Regions from separate parts of the Pseudomonas viridiflava genome, predicted to be linked through region 3. Evidence: predicted binding sites of a transcription regulator. Region 3 holds the regulator's gene; each other region holds the start of a gene.

Region 1 (6,942 bases), 740 kb from region 3:
ACCGCCGTCACACGGGTCGATAATCAGCTGGTCGAGATTATCGACGTCGAGAAAATTCTCGCCGAGGTAGCGCCGATCTCTGAAGAGGTGTCGGTGGGCGTCATTAATGAAGAGGTTCACCACAAGGCAATCTCGCTGCGAGTGCTGACCGTCGATGACTCATCGGTGGCGCGCAAGCAGGTCAGTCGTTGTCTGGAAACGGTCGGCGTGGAGGTGGTTGCGCTGAACGACGGTCGTCAGGCGCTGGACTACCTGCGCAAGATGGTCGAAGAGGGCAAGAAGCCTCACGAAGAGTTCTTGATGATGATCTCCGACATTGAAATGCCGGAGATGGACGGCTATACCCTAACCGCGGCGATCCGCAACGATCCGCGCATGCAGAAAATGCACATCACCCTGCATACCTCGCTTTCCGGGGTGTTCAACCAGGCGATGGTCAAGAAAGTCGGTGCCGACGATTTCCTCGCGAAATTCCGGCCGGATGATCTGGCAGCCAGAGTTGTAGCGCGTATCAACGCAGCAGAATAAGTAATGGAATAATAGTCGGGGGCGTCGTCCCCGGTGATTCACCTGATTTGAGAGGCTGCACCTTGTCTACGGGTAATTTGGATTTTGATCAGTTCCGGGTATTTCTGGAAAAAGCCTGTGGCATCCTGCTTGGGGAAAACAAGCAGTACCTGGTGTCCAGCCGTCTCAACAAACTGATGGAACAGCAAAGCATCAAATCGCTTGGCGAATTGGTCCAGCGCATTCAGACCCAGCCGCGCAGTGGCTTGCGCGAGCAGGTGGTCGATGCGATGACGACCAACGAAACCCTGTGGTTTCGCGATACCTACCCCTTCGAAGTCTTGAAGAACAAGGTGCTTCCCGAGCAGATCAAGGCCAGTCCCGGCCAGCGACTGCGCATATGGTCGGCGGCCTGTTCGTCGGGGCAGGAACCGTATTCGCTGTCGATGTCCATCGATGAATTCGAGCGCGCCAACCCTGGCCAGCTCAAGTCTGGCGCGCAAATCGTTGCCACCGACCTGTCGGGTGCGATGCTCAACAACTGCAAGACTGGTGAGTACGACAGCCTGGCCATCGGCCGCGGCCTGTCGCCGGATCGCCTGCAGCGCTTTTTCGACGTCAAGAGTCCGGGCCGCTGGGTCGTCAAGACGCCGATCAAGAGTCGCGTGGAGTTCCGCTCCTTCAACCTGCTCGACAGCTACGCTGCGCTGGGCAAGTTCGACATCGTGTTCTGCCGCAACGTGCTGATCTACTTCTCTGCTGAGGTGAAAAAAGACATCCTGTTGCGCATCCACGGCACGCTCAAGCCGGGTGGCTACCTGTTCCTGGGGGCTTCCGAAGCGCTCAACGGCCTGCCGGATCACTACCAGATGGTTCAGTGCAGCCCGGGGATCATTTACAAGGCCAAGTGATTGGCAGTGGTTGTACTCAATGAAAATAAAAAAGAGACCTTTGGGTCTCTTTTTTATTGGATGGGAAATAAGTTGGCTAAGGTTGAACAGGTTTCGTGGGCTGTGTGTCCTGGTCAAACGCAGTGTCATCAAGCTTCAGGAATTTTTCCAGGAGGCTTTGAGCGCTCCCGCCTTTGCCTTCGGCGGTGTGGGTCCAGTAATTGAAATCCAGGTCGATAAATGCCTGAAGTCTGGTCTCGTAACCGGCGTCGTAGGTGGCCTGCTCAATGGCTGGCAGCGCTTTGTAGTGATCCAGCACCGAGGTGAAGAACTGGGTGAGTTTGCCCGTTGAACTGTATTCGGCACTCCCTTGCGCCACTACTTTCTGCCGCCAGATTGTTTCCTGATGGTAGGACTCAAGCCACGCCGCTTTTTTCTCATTGACGGTGAAATCTCCACCTTCGTCATACGCGATGACGGAGAGTTGCTCTCGTGACATGCCGGCGAACGGGTTTGTGCCGCTGCCGTTGGTAAAACGAGTGGCCTCTTTGGCGCGTTCCAGACGATCAGGATCAATGCTGTCGGGGACTTCCGCATCGTGCCTGGCTTTATTGTCGTCGTAGCTGCGGCCTATCAGTTGCTCCGTCACTTGACGGGCTTTCTCGCTCAGCTCTTGGCGGCTGAGGCTTTTGTCTCGGGTATCAGCGCGTGCAATGCTCTCGTCGATCGGGTTTTTATCCAGCTTCAGAAGCTGGCTGAACAGGCGCTGAGCACCGCCTTTGCCTTCGGCGGTGTGGGTCCAGTAATTGAAATCGAGGTCGATCCAGCCTTGTAATTTTGCTTCGTAATCTTCCGGGTATTGCGCCTGTTCAATAGCCGGGAGGCCCTTGAAGTGCTGGAGTGCTTCGGTAAACGCGTTGGTGAGTTTTCCGGTTGCGTTGTACTCGGCCATGGCTTTGGCTGCAAATTGTTGCCGCCACTGTGATTCCTGCTGGAAGTCCTCCTCGAAGGCTGCTCTCTTCTCGTTCACCGTGAAGGTGTCGCTGTCGTCATAGGCGATCAGGGCAAGCTGGCTGCGGGGCATTCCTGCAAAGGGGTTGTCGCTACCTCCGCTCACAAACCGAGTCGCTTTCTCAGCGCGAGCCAGTCGTTCGGGATCGTAACTGTCGACAGCCTCTGCATTATTGCGGGCCTTGTTTGCGTCATAGCCAGGCCCTGCGATCTGGCTCAGCTGATGCGCTGCCTTTTCACTCAGCTCCTGACGGGTTAACGCTGAGTCTCTGGAGGCTGCGCGTGTTGCGCTTTCGCTCAATTGAAGCGAAAGGGAAGACAACCCGGCGTTCGTTTCGGCGGTGCCCGTTGCAAACGAAGTTGCATTTGAGCTGGTGGGTGCGCTTGCCGATGCTGCTTTCGTGGCGCTGGCGGCTGGCGGTACGTAGGCGCTATTCGTGCTGACTGAGTTGACCAAGATTTGAAACTCCCTTTGCACATCATTCCTGTGATCATCCAGAGCTATCGACTGTATGCCGGATCTCTGCAGTCATAAGCGACCTGCGTGAGCGTGGTCCTCCGACGCTGGTTGCCAGCAGAATACTGGCAAAAAAACGGCACCCACCTTGCCGCTTTACCTCTTTACAGCGGAAATGCCTTGCCGCTTTTCTGGCATTGCCGCTTTGCCACCGCCCGCAAGCCCCGTAATCATTGCGTTTTGAGAAGTGGCACGCCGATTGCTTTGTCACTGACAACAGAATCAGGTCAACCGGCAAAGGTTTCCCGACATGAGCATCAGTTTCGACAAAGCGCTAGGCATTCACGAAAAGGCCCTCAATTTCCGGGCTCAGCGTGCAGAGGTGTTGGCCAACAACATTTCCAACGCTGATACCCCGAACTTCAAGGCGCGCGATCTCGACTTTTCGTCGGTGCTGGCTGCCGAGAACGACAAGGTCCAGAACGGCCATTTTGCGCTGAACAAGACCAACAGTCGCCACATCGAAGCCGAGGGCATGGGCAATCAGGACGGCACGCTGATGTATCGCACGCCGTCGCAGCCATCGCTTGACCAGAACACCGTCGATTCCCAGGTCGAGCAGGCCAGCTACACCGAGAACGCCATGGGCTTCCAGGCCAGCTTCACTTTGCTCAACAGCAAATTCAAAGGGCTGGTTGCAGCCCTTCGCGGAGAGTAATTCATGTCACTAGCCAATGTGTTCAACATTGCCGGTAGCGCCATGAGTGCCCAGACCACGCGTCTGAACACCACGGCCAGTAACATCGCCAACGCCGAGACCGTTTCCTCGAGCGCTGACGCCACCTACCGCGCCCGTCATCCGGTGTTCGCCACCGTGATGCAGGGTCAGCAGTCCACGGGTGGGTCGCTGTTCCAGGACCAGGGCGAAGCCGGGCAGGGCGTTCAGGTCAACGGCATCATCGAAGACAGTTCCAACCTCGAAGCGCGCTACGAGCCCAATCATCCTTCGGCTGACAAGAACGGGTATGTCTACTACCCCAACGTCAATGTCGTGGAAGAAATGGCCGACATGATTTCTGCCAGTCGTTCGTTCCAGACCAACGCAGAAATCATGAACACCGCAAAATCCATGATGCAGAAGGTTCTGACCCTCGGTCAGTGATAGAAGGCGAAAGATATGGCCGTTGAAAATAATGTATCGACGAGTTTTGTAAACTCGCTTCAGAACCCGACGCCGACGAAGACTGATTCGACGGGCACGCTGGGCAAGGATTCCTTCCTGCAGTTGCTGGTCACGCAGATGAAGAACCAGAACCCGCTGGATCCTCAGGACAACACTGAGTTTGTGGCGCAGCTGGCTCAGTTCAGCAGTGTGGAAAGCCTGCAGAACCTGACCTCTACTGTTGATTCGATTGCCGGCAGCTACCAGTCGTCCCAGGCGCTCCAGGCGTCGTCGCTGGTAGGTCGCTCGGTAATCATCAATGCCGGCTCCACAGCGGTTGACACCACCAAGGGCATGGTCGGCTCCATCGCAGTGCCAGCGACCAGCTCTGTGACGAGCGTCAAGATTTACGACGCCCAGTCGAACCTGGTCAATACCGTGGACCTCGGCACGCTGCCAGCCGGTTCGACCAGCTTTGCCTGGGATGGCAAGGCCAGCGACGGCACCGTGGCACCTGCCGGTACTTACAGCTTCACGGCTGCAGGTTCGGTTGACGGCAAGAACACCCAGTTCACGACTTACCTGCCTGCGATCGTCAACAGCGTCACGCTGGGCGTCAATGGTGCTGAAACAAAGCTCAACCTGGCCAGCGGCAGTGTTGCCTTGTCCAAAGTTCAAACGATCGGAATATAGAGCCGACTAGACGGCGCAGGAGTGGAATATGTCTTTCAATATCGGTCTTAGTGGGCTCTATGCTGCAAACAAGAGTCTTGACGTTACCGGCAACAACATTGCCAACGTAGCGACCACCGGCTTCAAATCGTCTCGTGCGGAATTCGCCGACCAGTATGCGCAATCGATTCGCGGTACGTCCGGCCAGACCAACGTGGGCAGCGGTGTTTCCACTGCAGCGGTTTCCCAGCAGTTCTCTCAGGGCAACCTGACCACGGGCACCGCCAACAGCCTTGACCTTGCCATCAACGGCAACGGTTTCTTCCAGCTCAGCAACAATGGCGAGAAGCTGTACACCCGTGCCGGTGCGTTCCACACCGACAAGGAAGGTTTTGTCGTCAACAGCGGCGGCATGAAACTGCAGGGTTACAACGTCGATGCCAATGGCAGCGTCGTCACCGGTGCACTGAGCGATCTGCGCGTTGATTCGTCGAACCTGGAGCCCAAGCCTACCAGTTCGATCACCAACGTCGCCAACCTGAACTCGGTGACACCATTGCCGAGTCTGTCGACCTTCGATGCCACAGATACCAAAAGCTACAACATGAAGTACAGCACGCCGACTTACGACTCTCAGGGTAATGCACACACCCTGGACCAGTACTTCGTCAAGACAGGCACCAACACGTGGTCCATGTACTCGCTGATGGATGGCCGCAGCATCGCCAACCCGGCCACCACCACTGCCGACAAGAACGACCTGACCTTCAACTCGGCGGGTAATCTGGTTGTGACCGCGCCTGGCGCTGTACCTACCAACAGCCCGAACATCACGTTCAACACTGACGGCACCTTCAACGTCAACAATTGGGTGCCAGGCGTGCAGACCGGTTCCGGTACCACGACGACCTGGGCTGCCAACGGTGCTGCGGGTGCGGCCACGATCAAGCTGAACATGTCCGGCATCACCCAGACTGCTTCGGTATCGGGTCTGCTCACTCAGGATCAGGATGGTTACGCGACCGGCCAGTTGAGCGCGATGAGCGTGGATGCAACCGGCAACCTGTTCGCCACCTACACCAACGGCAAGTCGCAAGTGATCGGTCAGACCTCGCTGACCAACTTCGCCAACGTGCAGGGTCTGGCGCAGGCGGGCGGCACCAACTGGCGTGAAACCTTCGCGTCGGGCGTTCCGGTCAGCGGTACTCCGCAGTCGGGCACCTTGGGCTACATCACCGGCCAGGCGCTGGAAGAGTCCAACGTTGACCTGACCATGGAACTGGTCAACCTGATCAAGGCGCAGAGCAACTATCAGGCGAACGCCAAGACCATCTCGACGCAAAGCACCATCATGCAGACCACCATTCAGATGACTTGATGAAGTCGGTTTTGCGATAAACAAAAAGCCCCTTCAAGGGGCTTTTTGTTTTCTCGACGATCAATCCGAAAACGACCTGTCGGGAGGCTGCTCAGATCGAGCAGTCGGATTTGACGAAGTGACCTTTCAATCGCGTCCAGCCCGGCCCCGGGCTGGTCTGTGCACAGACGATACGGCTGTCGCCCTGCCACTTGTAATAGTGGGCAGGCGCTGCGTGGGCGAGCAGGGCGAAGGTCGTCAGGCTGGCGGTGACGATGCCGATAATCCAGGTGCGAGCAGGCATGTCGATTCCCGATGTGCAGGGTGGTGAGCGCAAGATTATCACTGCCTGTCTACTGCGACGCGGGGGCAGTGAAGTTTTTTTGGCGGTGTGTCCTCCGTGTTGGCAGGCAGGCGGCAGTCTGCCGCCGCTATCGGATAGCCGTTTGCCACAGGTCAGCTGGAGTGCGCCCGTTTTTGCTGGTAAATCAAGCGTTTGTATCGTGCGTAAAGAGTTGGTTCGAAAATTGCTTTCTCACTGTCAGAACAGCTACAGGCGGCAAGCGTCTGTCGGAGGAGGAAGACTGTGGACAAGTTGCTTTACGTCGCAATGAGCGGTGCATCTGAAAACGCGATCGCGCAGAAGGCCCATGCCAACAACCTGGCAAACGTGTCGACCAACGGCTTCATGCGCGACCTGGAACAGGCCCGCTCAATGCCCGTGTACGGCGAGGTCATGCCTTCACGCGCCTACGCCATGAGCGAGCGTCCAGGCACTGATTTCTCCGGCGGCGCCATGGTCGAGACCGGTCGTGAACTGGACATCGCCATCAAGGGCAACGGCTGGATTGCGGTCCAGACACCCGATGGCGGCGAAGCCTATACC
Region 2 (6,942 bases), 1.6 Mb from region 3:
ACACTCGATAAGCCCCTGGTGCTGGCTGATGATGTTCTGGGTAATGGCCAGACCGAGCCCTGTGCCATCCGGGCGGCCACTGACCATGGGGTAGAAAATGGTTTCCTGAAGCTCGGCCGGGATGCCCGGACCGTTGTCGATGATCTCGATCTTGCTCACCAGCCTGTGGCGCACGTGGCCGATGGTGAACTGGCGCATGGCACGGGTGCGCATGGTGATGCGGCCCAGGCGCAATTCGTTCTGACCGCTGATGGCCTGCATCGCGTTGCGCACGATATTGAGCACGGCCTGAATCATCTGCTCGCGGTCGATCAAGACATCCGGAATGCTCGGGTCATAGTCGCGCACCAGCGTGATGCAGCCCTGGCTTTCGGCTTCGACCAGACTGCACACCCGCTCGAGCACTTCATGCACGTTGGTCATCGCCAGCGAAGGCAATTTGTTGGAGCCCAGCATCCGGTCAACGAGGTTACGCAGGCGGTCGGCTTCTTCGATGATGACGTTGGTGTAATCCTTGAGGCTTTCTTCAGGCAGTTCGCGAGCCAGCAGTTGTGCTGCGCCGCGGATCCCGCCCAGCGGATTCTTTATTTCGTGGGCCAGGCCGCGCACCAGCATCTTGGTGGTTTCCTGCTTGGACAACTGGGCCTCTTCCTTGGTGATACGCAGCAGGCGGTCACGAGGGTGGACTTCAAGCAGCAGCAGGGTTTCGCCCTTGCTCAGAATCGGGGTTACGGCGTAGTCGACGGTCAGGGTCTGGCCGGTCAGCGCGGTGAGCATGGCTTCACGTTTGGTGAAAGGGTGGGCCTGTTCGACTGCCTGGCGAAGTGAACTCAGCGCTTCGGCCGACTCGGTGAACAGCTCGCTGATGAATTGCCCATGGCTGCGCTGCCCACTGATGGCGAGCAGCATTTCCGCCGCCGGGTTCATGTACTCGAGACGCAGGTCGGCGTTGAGCAGAATGGTGGCAGTGGTCAGGTTATCCAGTAACAGTCTGTGCAGCGCGTCGCTGATAGTCATGAATCGTGTTGACCTCTTTTGGCACATGGCAATCGCGCTATGCGGGTGCTGACAGGTCCTTGTCAGCACGGGCAGAGCCACCCATATGGTGCTTGACGGGGTGCTATGCCGGTGAAGTTGCAAAAACCAAACCAAGGCTCCGAAAAGAAGCGTTTTCTCTGCAAAACAGGTGCTTTTTTCGAACGCGTGCCCGCATACGGCGCTACTTGAGGGTGATTTCTGAACCAAAGTGGGCTGTATTGTTGCGTGGATGCCAGATTAGCGCACCAAAAAGGTGCCCTGGCGTATGCCGTCTCCTGTCACGCGTCCAGTGCCTGAAGATTGGTTGAAATCGGCTTCTGCCCGCAGGGCGTAGGAGCTCTCGCAGGTTACGACGGCAGCGATGGGCTGCGCAGCGGCCCCAAGGTGCATCTGACACACCGCGTGTGCAGGTTTTGCTGCCGGTTCCCGGCAGATCGCCGGCAAGCCGCCTCCCACGGTCCGGTGTTTGCTGCGGGACAGCGCTACGTCGAAGACGAGATAGCTTCAGAGGAACGGCAGAATGCTGCTTTCCGGTTCGGGCTTGTCCTTGATCGGGCACTCAGGGCGAACACCGTACTCCTCGGTCTTGCACGGGTTGACTGCACGCTTCTGTGCAAGGGAAATGCGCTTCAAGTGAAAGGACTGGTTGGGCGTCTTTTCCAGTACCCGTCCCAATGGGTCGAAGATCTCGACAGAGATCTGATGCGTGCCCCGGTCAATATTGCTCAGTGGAAACACCGGGCTGCGTCCCGGCTGGCCTACGGCAACCCCGTCCAGCAAAAGACGATAACTGTGGCCGGGCTGTAATACCGGATCGCTGGTCACCGTCACGATCAGGTCGCCGCTGGGGCTGCTGATCGCGGCATCCGGTTCAGGCACAAGCACTCGCAACAGCTGATAGTGGAAGATCGCAGGCGGCTTGCTTTCGACGGGTTTGCTCTTGAGGGTCCGGGTGGGCGGCGTGCCGGTCATGTTGTTGCTGGGCGGGATGTCGACGCGCTTGGCCTTCTTGCGCGGCTGGTCGGTAAAGACTCGATTACCGTTGGCATCTATATAGGTGTAAACGTCCGCCAGCGCGGGCAGCGCGTAGAGCAATAACAGCGTCAGCAGCAGGTTGCGCACGTTCATGGCTTGCCGAGGTGAACGCGTTGCACGGTCAGGGTGATGGTCTCGCTTTGCTGGATGATGCGTTCGCCGTCCTTCACTACCACTGCGAAGCTGTGCTCGCCACGATCAATGTTCATGACCTGAAAGCGCGGAAGGTTGGTGGGCTGGCCATACAGGTTGCCGTCCAGCAGCAGTTGCAGGCGGTGGGCCTGTTGCAGACGCGGCTGGATTTTCACGCCGATGATGAAAGAACCGTTGTTGGCGCGCAGTGCCTCGTCGGTCGGCAGGTCAGAGAGTTCGAGCGTGCTGTAGGCGTCTTGAGACTGTGCCGGCGTTTGAGTCTGCGACTCGACTGCTTGCGGCGCGGTGTTGAGGACCGGTCGGGAGGGACGGGATTCCACGCTGTTGAGCGGCGGCAGTTCGACGACTTCGGTCTTGACGCCATTGGGTGGCTCATTACTGAACGCCGTATTGCCATTCGCGTCGGTGTACTTATAGATCTGCGCTACGGCAGGCAGGCTGATCAATAGGAACAGGCAGATGAGGCTTTGACGCATGGGGGGCTCGACAGCGAAGGGCAAAGGTCACCAGCATAGAACACTTCGCCCTGTGTCGTGCAGACAGGCTTACAGTTTTGGTGCGCACAGATCCGCAGTGGCCAGCACCAGCGCCTGATCATGGATTGGGTCGCTCAGGTGGCGCTTGAGTGCGGCGTCCAGCAGCGTCTGGCAATCGCTCGACATGCGCACCGGCTGGAAGTCCGCGTAGGCCTTCAACAATTCAGTCTGCAGGCGATCCAGTTTCGGACGGATGTCGTCGACCAGGCTCAGACGTACGGTGTCGGGCGCCTTGCCTGCCGCGTGCCATTGGGCAAGCAGGGCGTTCTGCACACGCTTGTTGGCTTCAATCTGGGCACGGAACAGCCGCTGGACATCCTCCGGGTTCAACTTGAACTCGGCGGCACGCGCCTGGGCAGCGGTAATCACCTGTTGCTCGCGGGGCGGGTCTTCGACGGCCTTGCCACTGTCCCATTTGCTGAGAGCCACCTGATCGGCAATCGTCAGGCGCTCGCTGATGGCCTGCAGCAAAGGTTCAAGGGCGGAAGGTTTCTGCTCGGCGGCGAAGATAAAGCCTGAGGACAGACAGGTCAGGGTCAGTAACGAACTGGCGAGAAGCATGCGCATGGGGCGCTCCATCGTGGGAAAGGATGAAGAGTTAACGCCACGTCGCGGTTCGGGGCCAGTGCCTTCGAGTGAATAAAGATTCATGAATTGTCCGACAATTGATATTGCGCAAACAAAAAGACCTCCCGAAGGAGGTCTTTTGTTACGCCATCAACGTCAGGCCATCAACGTTGGTGCGACTGGATCAGCAGCTGTAGTACAGCTCGTATTCCAGTGGGTGTACGAAGGTGCGGACCTTGATTTCTTCTTCGCTTTTCAGCTCGATGTAGGCATCGATGAAGTCGTCGCTGAATACGCCGCCCTTGGTCAGGAACGCACGGCCCTTGTCCAGTTCTTCCAGGGCTTCTTTCAGGCTGCCGCAAACCTGTGGAATCTCTTTGGCCTCTTCAGGCGGCAGGTCATACAGGTTCTTGTCAGCTGCGTCGCCAGGGTGGATCTTGTTCTGGATGCCGTCCAGGCCAGCCATCAACAGTGCAGCGAACGCCAGGTACGGGTTGGCTGCCGGATCCGGGAAGCGTGCTTCGATACGACGGCCGCGTGGGCTGGAGACGTAAGGAATACGGATGGACGCGGAGCGGTTACGTGCCGAGTAGGCCAGCATGACCGGTGCTTCGAAACCTGGGACCAGACGCTTGTACGAGTTGGTCGACGGGTTGGTGAAGCCGTTCAGTGCCTTGCCGTGCTTGATGATACCGCCGATGAAGAACAGGGCAGTGTCGGACAGACCGGCATAGCCTTCGCCTGCGAAGGTGTTCTTGCCATCTTTGGAGATGGACATGTGCACGTGCATACCCGAACCGTTGTCGCCATAAAGAGGCTTCGGCATGAAGGTAGCGGTACGGCCGTAGGCATCGGCAACGTTGTGTACGCAGTATTTGAGGGTCTGAACTTCGTCAGCCTTCTTGACCAGCGTGTTGAATTTCACGCCGATTTCGTTCTGGCCGGCAGTGGCAACTTCGTGGTGGTGTACTTCCACGATCTGGCCCATTTCTTCCAGGGCGTTGCACATTGCGGTACGGATTTCGTGGTCGTGGTCGACCGGTGGAACCGGGAAGTAGCCACCCTTGACGCCAGGACGGTGGCCCTTGTTGCCGCCGTCGATGTCGCCGTCGGTCATCCAGGAAGCCTGTTCGGAGAAGATCTTGAACATGGAGCCGGAGATGTCGGACTTGAACTTCACTTCGTCGAAGACGAAGAACTCTGGCTCAGGACCTACGAATACGGTGTCACCGATACCGGTGGACTTCAGATATTCCTCGGCACGGTGGGCGATGGCGCGTGGGTCGCGATCGTAGCCCTGCATGGTCGAAGGTTCGATGATGTCGCAGACCAGAATGATGGTCGGCTCTTCGGTGAACGGATCGAGAACGGCAGTTTCGTCGTCCGGCAGCAGGATCATGTCGGAGGCTTCGATGCCTTTCCAGCCAGCGATGGAGGAACCGTCGAACATTTTGCCGACTTCAAAGAAGTCGTCTTCCAGCGCATCGCGCGCAGGCATCGTGACGTGCTGCTGCTTGCCCTTGGTGTCTGTGAAGCGCAGATCAATCCACTTAACGTCATGATCTTTGATGAGTTGAACCGACTTCGACATGGTGTCCTCCGGGTGGCTAGGGACCGCCTTATAGTTTTGGGCCCCTTGAATTTGGGTGATGCCGGCGCGAATACTCTGCCAAGGCAACCTGCCTCACAAGGGAGCAATTTGCATGCCAGTGCCCCGTGTTGGGTTTTTTGCCTCAATCCGAGGCTTTCAGGGCGTCAAATGAGGATTCTCGGAAAAATCACGCACCTTTATGGCGCTGGCAATTGAAGCGCCGACCCTTTTTGGTGCGTAGATGATTGGCCGTACGATAACTGGTTAAACCGTGAGCAATTTCCGCTATAATCCGCGCCCCCCTTTTTTGGTCGGCACCTCACGCACCGTTTCCATGAAACTAATCGTTAAAGTTTTCCCAGAAATCACCATCAAAAGCCCGCCGGTTCGCAAGAAGTTCATCCGGCAGCTGGGCAAGAACATTCGTACCGTGCTCCGGGAACTGGACGCGGACATTGTTGTGGGTGGCGTATGGGACAACCTCGAGGTGGAGACCCGGCTGACCGACCCCAAAGTGCTGCAGGGCATTACCGAGCGCCTGAGTTGCATGCCTGGCATCGCCAACTTTCTGCAGGTGGCCGAGTACCCGCTGGGCGACATGGATGACATCGTTGCCAAGTGCAAAGCGCACTACGCCGACCTGCTGCCGGGCAAGATGTTCGCCGTGCGTTGCAAGCGTGCCGGACGACACGATTTCAGCTCCATGGATGTCGAGAAATACGTCGGCAGCCAGTTGCGTCAGCAGTGCGGCGCGGCCGGAATCGAGCTGAAAAAGCCCGATCTGGTGGTCAGAATGGAAATTCGCGACCAACGGTTGTTTGTCGTTCATGACCAGCATAAAGGCCTGGGCGGTTATCCGCTCGGCGCGCTGGAGCAGACCCTGGTATTGATGTCCGGCGGTTTCGATTCGACCGTTGCGGCCTATCAGATCATGCGCCGCGGGCTTATGGCCCACTTCTGCTTCTTCAATCTGGGCGGTCGTGCCCACGAACTGGGCGTGATGGAAGTCGCTCATTTCATCTGGAAGAAGTACGGCAGCTCCCAGCGAGTGCTGTTCGTGAGCGTGCCTTTCGAGGAAGTTCTCGGAGAAATTCTGCAGAAAGTCGATAACAGTCATATGGGTGTAGTTTTGAAGCGTATGATGTTACGCGCTGCTTCATCCGTGGCTGATCGTCTCGAAATCGATGTGCTGGTCACGGGCGAGGCGATTTCACAGGTGTCGAGCCAGACGCTGCCCAACCTGTCGCTGATCGATTCGGCGACCGACAAGCTGGTGTTGCGGCCTCTGGTGGCCAGCCACAAGCAGGACATCGTGGATCAGGCGACGGAGATCGGTACGGCCGACTTCGCCCGACACATGCCTGAATATTGCGGGGTGATCTCGGTCAACCCCAAGACCAACGCCAAGCGGAATCGCGTTGAGTACGAAGAAAAACAGTTCGACATGGCGATTCTCGAGCAGGCGCTCGAGCGCGCAAAGCTGGTTTCGATCGATCGGGTCATCGACGATCTGAGCCGCAATGTCGATATAGAAGAAGTCAGCCAGGCGCTGGCCGGTCAGGTCGTCATCGACATCCGTCACCCGGATGCGCAGGAAGACCAGCCGCTGCAGGTGCCGGGCATAGAAGTACAAACGCTGCCGTTCTATGCACTGAACAGCCGTTTCAAGGAACTGGATAACACGCGCCAGTACCTGTTGTATTGCGACAAAGGCGTCATGAGTCGCCTGCATGCTCACCATTTGCTCAGTGAGGGGCATGCCAATGTGCGCGTTTATCGACCGAGCTAAGTGCCCGGGGCTGTTTGCCTGTGGCTTGCGTCACCGGCCCCCCGACACCAGTCGCCAAGCCGTAACGGCTTTTGCCGACTAGTAACTGTTAATCGCCGGCGTTAAACCGTCAGCAGACCGAATCCTCTGATCGAGATACACAAGTGATCGAAAATCTACGCAACATCGCCATCATCGCCCACGTTGACCATGGTAAGACCACCCTGGTAGACAAACTCCTGCGTCAATCCGGC
Region 3 (6,942 bases):
ACCCGTGACGACATCATTCTTGCGCTGTCCAACTCTGGCACTACCAACGAAATCGTCACCCTGCTGCCTCTGATCAAACGACTGGGCATCAGGATGATCAGCCTGACCGGCAACCCCGAGTCGACCCTGGCCAAGGCCGCAGACGTCAATCTGAACGTGCAGGTCGAGCATGAAGCCTGCCCGTTGAATCTGGCGCCAACCTCATCGACTACCGCTACGCTGGTGATGGGTGATGCGCTGGCCGTTGCACTGCTTGAAGCCCGGGGCTTCACAGCCGAAGACTTTGCCTTCTCCCATCCGGGAGGTGCGCTGGGACGACGCCTGCTGCTCAAGGTCGAACACGTCATGCATTCCGGCGACGCCCTGCCGGTGGTTCAACGCGGCACGTTGTTACGCGATGCGCTGCTGGAAATGACGCGCAAGGGCCTGGGCATGACTGCAATTCTGGAAGCCGATGGCACACTGGCCGGAATATTCACCGACGGCGATCTGCGTCGCACACTGGATCGCCCGGTCGACATCCGTGAAACAACCATCGATGAAGTCATGACGGTTCATGGCAAGACGGCCCATGCAGACATGCTGGCCGCCGAAGCCCTGAAAATCATGGAAGACTACAAGATCGGCGCGCTGATCGTGGTTGATGCGAACGACCGACCGACGGGTGCGTTCAACCTGCAGGATCTACTGCGCGCGGGAGTGATGTAAATGCAGACTCAGGCAGCGAACAGCGAACTGATGCAACGCGGCAAAACCATCAAACTGGCGATTTTCGACGTCGATGGCGTACTGACCGATGGCCGGCTGTACTTCCTGGAAGACGGCAGCGAATTCAAGACATTCAACACACTCGACGGCCAAGGCATCAAAATGCTGATAGCCTCAGGAGTGACCACTGCCATTATCAGCGGCAGAAAGACACCTGTGGTCGAGCGCCGGGCAAAAAACCTCGGCATCGAACACCTTTATCAGGGTCGTGAAGACAAGCTGGTGGTGCTGGACCAACTGCTGGCCGAATTGAACCTGAGTTACGAACAGGTCGCCTATCTGGGCGATGATCTGCCAGACTTGCCGGTCATACGACGCGTCGGTCTGGGCATGGCGGTTGCCAATGCGGCCGGCTTTGTCCGCCAACACGCTCATGGCGTTACGCAGGCGCGCGGTGGCGAAGGTGCTGCACGCGAATTCTGCGAACTGATCCTGAGCGCGCAGGGCAACCTTGAAGCGGCCCACTCCGCCTATCTATAGAAGCCATTTATGTTCAGCAAGAAAATTCGAAAGCTGGTGTTTTTCGGGGTGCTGGTACTGCTGTTCGGTGCCGTAGGCTACTGGAACATCAACCCGGAAAGCTTCATGGACCAGCCGGTGAGCTCGGTCGACGAGAACGTCATTGACTACTATGCGGTCAATACGCACACCCATCAGTACCTGCCCGACGGTGGCCTTCAGTACGAAATGACGGCTGACAAGGTCGAGCACATCAAGGCCACTGACGTGACCCTGCTGACCACCCCCGACCTGCAGATGTACCGCGGCACCGAGTTCCCCTGGCATGTGCAGAGCAAACAGGGCGAGGTCTCCCCGGGAGGCGAACAGGTAGAATTGATCGACTCGGTTCGCGTTGCGCGCACTGACGAAAAACAACGTACGACTATCATCACCAGTAGTCGCATGACCGTATTCCCACAGAAGCAATATGCGCAGACCGACCAAGACGTTAGAATCGACGCCGCGGGCGGTGTCACTACGGCCAAGGGAATGAAAGCATATTTGAAAGACAGCAGGATGGACCTGCTGTCCAACGTCAGAGGACAGTATGAGGCTCGTTAAAACTCTTCCTTTTTTGCTCGGCCTGGGCGCAGCACTGGGAAGCGCGAGCGCCTGGTCCCTGCCAACCGACCGTGATCAGCCAATCCACATCCAGTCCGACGATGCGCAGCTTGATGACAAGAAAGGCGTGGCCACCTACAAGGGCAACGTCATCATCACGCAGGGTTCGATGAAGATCACAGGCAACACCGTGACCATCACACGCAACGCTCAGGGCGAAGTGGATATCTTCACGTCTGTCGGCAACCTGGCCTACTACGAGCAGAAGCCGTCGGTGGACAAGCCGATCGTGCAGGCATACGCCGTCACCATTCAGTATTACGCCGCTCAGGACCGTATCGTCCTGATCGACAAGGCCAAGGTCGTCAACGACGGCAACACGTCCGAAGGCGAGAAGATCGTCTATGACACGGTCAGGCAGGTCGTCAGTGCGGGCCGTGCCAATGGTGGCGCGAAAGTGACCACGCCACGTCCACGGATCGACATGGTCATTCAGCCTAAAAAGAAAACCGATCAACCGCAGAAGGCCCAGTAATGGCGACGCTTAAAGCCCAGCATCTGGCTAAAAGCTACAAAAGCCGTCAGGTCGTGCGCGATGTGAGCATTTCCATCGACAGCGGCCAGATTGTCGGTCTGCTGGGCCCCAACGGCGCCGGCAAGACCACCTGCTTCTACATGATTGTCGGGCTGGTACAGGCCGATCAGGGCCGCGTGCTGATCGATGATCTGGACGTCAGCCATCAGCCCATGCACGGCCGCGCCCGTGCAGGTATCGGCTACCTGCCGCAGGAAGCCTCGATCTTCCGCAAGCTGTCGGTCTCCGACAACATCATGGCGATCCTCGAGACCCGCAAGGAACTCGATGCCGCTGCGCGACGCAAGGAACTGGAAAGCCTCCTGCAGGAGTTCCACATCACGCACATTCGCGACAACCTCGGGATGAGCCTCTCGGGTGGCGAACGTCGCCGTGTCGAGATCGCACGCGCGCTGGCGACAGCCCCAAAGTTCATCCTTCTGGACGAACCCTTCGCGGGCGTAGACCCTATTTCAGTCGGCGACATCAAGCAGATCATTCACCACCTCAAGGCCAAGGGCATTGGCGTGCTGATCACGGACCACAACGTTCGCGAGACGCTGGATATCTGTGAAACAGCCTATATCGTCAACGACGGGCAATTGATCGCAGAAGGCGACTCGCAAACCATTCTGGCCAACCAGCTGGTTAAAGAAGTCTATCTGGGTCACGAATTCCGCCTGTAAAAGCCGCATTCGAAAAAGCCGCATCCGGCCTGTCAAGGCCTCCAATACCGGTGCGGCTTGTTGACAACGTATTATTTCTAGTAACGCTCTAGGCAAACGCTCTGCTTTCAGGCATATAATTTGCTTAAGTTGGCGTTTCGGCGCCTGTAGTGGATGGCGCGAGAGCGCCGGCGAATAAGGTGTTTAGCCCCTGCCATGAAACCATCGCTAGTCTTGAGAATGGGCCAGCAGCTGACGATGACACCGCAGCTGCAACAGGCGATCCGCTTACTTCAGCTATCCACACTGGACCTCCAGCAGGAGATCCAGGAGGCGCTGGAATCAAACCCTATGCTGGAACGCCAGGAGGAAGGCGACGACTTCGACAACTCCGACCCGATGGCGGACAACATCGAACAAAAGCCCAACCCCGATGTTCAGGAACCGACCTATCAGGAATCTGCACCTACCGTAGACAACCTTGAAGAAGGTGAATGGAACGAACGCATTCCCAATGAGCTGCCCGTCGACACGGCCTGGGAAGACATCTACCAGACCAGCGCCAGCAGCCTGCCCAGCAATGACGATGATGAATGGGATTTCACCACCCGCACATCCGTTGGCGAAAGCCTGCAAAGCCATCTGCTCTGGCAGCTCAACGTCGCCCCGATGTCCGACAAGGACCGCCTGGTCGCCGTCACGCTGATCGACTGCATCAACAATCAGGGTTATCTCGACGAGACCCTTGAAGAGATTCTCGAATCCTTCGATCCCGAGCTGGATATCGAACTCGATGAGATCGAAGCCGTTCTGCACCGCATACAGCAATTCGAACCGGCCGGTATCGGCGCTCGCACCCTGAGCGAATGCCTGCTGCTGCAACTGCGTCAGCTGCCGGCAAAAACGCCCTGGCTGAGCGAAGCGCAGCGTCTGGTCACCGATTACATCGACCTGCTGGGCAGCCGTGACTACGCCCAGCTCATGCGCCGCATGAAGATCAAGGAAGACGAACTTCGTCAGGTCATCGAACTGGTGCAGAGTCTGAATCCGCGCCCTGGTTCACAGATCGAGTCCACCGAAGCCGAGTACGTCATTCCCGATGTCATCGTGCGCAAGGACAACGAACGCTGGCTGGTGGAGCTGAACCAGGAATCGGTGCCGCGCCTGCGGGTCAATCCGCAATATGCAGGCTTCGTGCGCCGCGCAGACACCAGCGCCGACAACACCTTCATGCGCAATCAGTTGCAGGAAGCCCGCTGGTTCATCAAGAGCCTGCAGAGCCGCAACGAGACGCTGATGAAGGTCGCCACCCAGATCGTCGAGCATCAGCGCGGCTTTCTGGAGTACGGCGATGAGGCCATGAAGCCGCTGGTACTGCACGACATCGCCGAAGCGGTGGGCATGCATGAATCAACGATTTCCCGGGTGACCACGCAGAAGTTCATGCACACGCCACGCGGCATTTACGAGCTGAAATACTTCTTCTCCAGCCATGTCAGCACCTCGGAAGGCGGCGAGTGCTCATCCACGGCAATTCGCGCGATCATCAAAAAACTGGTCGCGGCGGAAAATCAGAAAAAGCCGTTGAGTGATAGCAAGATCGCTGGTTTACTGGAGGCACAAGGCATTCAAGTAGCCCGTCGCACAGTTGCCAAATACCGCGAATCTCTTGGGATTGCACCCTCCAGCGAGCGCAAGCGACTGATGTGATGCAGGCCGAGCCACAGCGTTCCAGTGGCAGGCACCACGCCTGCCTCTTTATGCACTGGCAAAGGAGAAGCTGTATGCAAGTCAACATCAGTGGACACCAACTGGAAGTGACCAAGCCACTTCGTGAATACGTTGAGCTCAAGCTCAAGAAACTCGAAGGGCATTTTGACAAGATTACAAACGTGCAGGTCACGATGGCGGTCGAGAAGCTGAAACAGAAGATCGAAGCCACGCTGCATATCCACGGTGGAGAGGTAGTTGCCAATGCTGAACATGACGACATGTACGCGGCCATCGACCTGCTCACTGACAAGCTCGACAGACAATTGCTCAAGCATAAGGAAAAGCAGCAAAGCATCCTCAAGGGTGCAAACGCTCGCTGACGCTCACCACACATGATCCGACTTGAAGAAATCCTGACCCCCGGCCGTTCCGAAGTGAACGTGCCGGGCGGCAGCAAGAAAAGCGTACTCGAACATATTGCCCGACTGATCGGCCGCGAAGTACCGGGGCTTGATTGGGAAACAGTATTCAAAGCGCTCGTTGCCCGTGAAAAACTGGGATCTACCGGTTTCGGCAATGGCATTGCCATCCCTCACTGCCGTCTTGCCACCTGTGGCGAACCTGTCAGTGCCGTCATTCATCTCAACGATTCCGTGGACTTCGATGCCATCGACGGCGCGCCTGTCGACCTGCTGTTCGTGCTGCTGGTGCCAGAGGCCGCCACAGACAAACACCTGGAGTTGCTGCGCCAGATCGCAAGCATGCTCGACTCCAAGGATGTCCGGACACGACTGCGCAGCGCCAAGACCAATGAAGCGCTCTATCAAGTGGTGCTAGACGTGCAGAACGGCAACTGAACATGCGCATGATCATCGTGAGTGGCCGCTCCGGCTCGGGCAAAAGCACGGCGCTCGATGTACTGGAAGACAGCGGCTTCTACTGCGTCGACAACCTGCCTGCCGGATTGCTTCCGGAGCTCGCCGAACGCGCCTTGATCAATACCGAACTGGCCGAACCGCTGTTGGCCGTTTCCATCGATGCCCGCAACCTGCCCAGTCACCTGACCCGCTTCCCGGCCATGCTCGACGAGGTCCGTGGGCGCAATATCCAGTGCGATGTGCTGTATCTGGATGCCGACGAAGCCACCCTGCTCAAGCGCTTTTCCGAGACCCGCCGCCGCCATCCGCTGAGTACATCGGACCGTTCGCTGGCCGAGGCAATACGTGACGAGAGTACGCTGCTCGGGCCGATCATCGATCTGGCCGATCTCAAGATCAACACGACCCACCTTAATCTCTACCAGCTGCGCGATACGCTCAAGCTGCGCCTGCTGAACAAGCCGGAGCCAGGCACCGCTTTCCTGATCGAGTCGTTCGGCTTCAAGCGCGGCATGCCGGTCGATGCAGATCTGGTCTTTGATGTGCGCTGTCTGCCCAATCCGTACTGGAAACCCGAGCTGCGCGATCATTCGGGACTTGAGCAACCTGTTATCGATTATCTGGCGGTGCAGCCCGACGTTGAAGAAATGTTCCAGGACATCTCTTCCTACCTCGCCAAATGGCTGCCCCGCTTCGCCGCAAGCAATCGCTCCTATGTGACCATTGCCATTGGCTGCACAGGCGGGCATCACCGGTCTGTCTATCTGACGGAGCGACTGGGTCAGGTCCTGCAACCATTACTCAAGAACGTTCAGGTTCGCCACCGCGACCTCAGCTGAAAGGAACACCTTCGCGATGCCCGCTCGTCAAATCACCATCATCAACAAACTGGGCCTGCATGCCCGCGCAGCCGCCAAGTTCGTAGGCGTCGCCGGCAAACACCCTTGCCAGATACGGGTTGGCCGCTCGCCCGAGAGCATGGTCGACGGAAAAAGCATCATGGCCGTGATGATGCTGGCGGCTGGCAAGGGCACCGAGATCCATCTGTCGACTGAAGGCGAAGGCGAGCAGGAAGCACTGGATGGCCTGGTCGAGTTGATCAACAACAAGTTCGACGAAGGCGAGTAAACGAACGCTCTGCACGGCGCTGATCGTTCATCGTTATACGCAAGTTCGCCTCAACACTGATCGTGCCCATCGCTCCGCGTGGGCATGCCTCCCGTGACGCTCCGCGTCACAAATGGCACAGATTGCGGACTCAGTGAGCCGAGCGCATGGCTCA

The links. The regulator sigma-54, encoded in region 3, starts transcription at its own class of promoters, with help from an activator protein. The targets are predictions, from matches to a motif close to ANTGGCATNNANNTTGCTNT.
Region 1: a site for sigma-54 is predicted at 3,112-3,131, ahead of flgB (flagellar basal body rod protein FlgB). Genes of this name have one in related genera too.
Region 2: a site for sigma-54 is predicted at 5,021-5,040, ahead of glnA (glutamate--ammonia ligase). Genes of this name have one in related genera too.

Annotation. Positions count from the first base shown of each region.
Region 1 covers NZ_LT855380.1:1,857,371-1,864,312, forward strand. Annotated here, with positions in the region: gene CFBP1590_RS08795 (chemotaxis protein CheV) at 1-528, shown strand, start outside; gene cheR (protein-glutamate O-methyltransferase CheR) at 591-1,418, shown strand; gene CFBP1590_RS28055 (hypothetical protein) at 1,495-2,865, opposite strand; gene flgB (flagellar basal body rod protein FlgB) at 3,176-3,583, shown strand; gene flgC (flagellar basal body rod protein FlgC) at 3,587-4,027, shown strand; gene CFBP1590_RS08825 (flagellar hook assembly protein FlgD) at 4,043-4,720, shown strand; gene flgE (flagellar hook protein FlgE) at 4,749-6,077, shown strand; gene CFBP1590_RS08835 (hypothetical protein) at 6,169-6,360, opposite strand; gene CFBP1590_RS08840 (flagellar basal-body rod protein FlgF) at 6,643-6,942, shown strand, end outside.
Region 2 covers NZ_LT855380.1:5,564,315-5,571,256, reverse strand. Annotated here, with positions in the region: gene glnL (nitrogen regulation protein NR(II)) at 1-1,017, opposite strand, end outside; gene CFBP1590_RS24955 (DUF4124 domain-containing protein) at 1,543-2,166, opposite strand; gene CFBP1590_RS24950 (DUF4124 domain-containing protein) at 2,163-2,702, opposite strand; gene CFBP1590_RS24945 (chorismate mutase) at 2,772-3,329, opposite strand; gene glnA (glutamate--ammonia ligase) at 3,514-4,920, opposite strand; gene thiI (tRNA uracil 4-sulfurtransferase ThiI) at 5,255-6,709, shown strand; gene typA (translational GTPase TypA) at 6,853-6,942, shown strand, end outside.
Region 3 covers NZ_LT855380.1:1,114,637-1,121,578, reverse strand. Annotated here, with positions in the region: gene CFBP1590_RS05390 (KpsF/GutQ family sugar-phosphate isomerase) at 1-708, shown strand, start outside; gene CFBP1590_RS05385 (KdsC family phosphatase) at 709-1,248, shown strand; gene lptC (LPS export ABC transporter periplasmic protein LptC) at 1,258-1,830, shown strand; gene lptA (lipopolysaccharide transport periplasmic protein LptA) at 1,817-2,365, shown strand; gene lptB (LPS export ABC transporter ATP-binding protein) at 2,365-3,090, shown strand; gene CFBP1590_RS05365 (RNA polymerase factor sigma-54) at 3,286-4,779, shown strand; gene hpf (ribosome hibernation-promoting factor, HPF/YfiA family) at 4,854-5,162, shown strand; gene ptsN (PTS IIA-like nitrogen regulatory protein PtsN) at 5,175-5,639, shown strand; gene rapZ (RNase adapter RapZ) at 5,642-6,499, shown strand; gene CFBP1590_RS05345 (HPr family phosphocarrier protein) at 6,516-6,788, shown strand.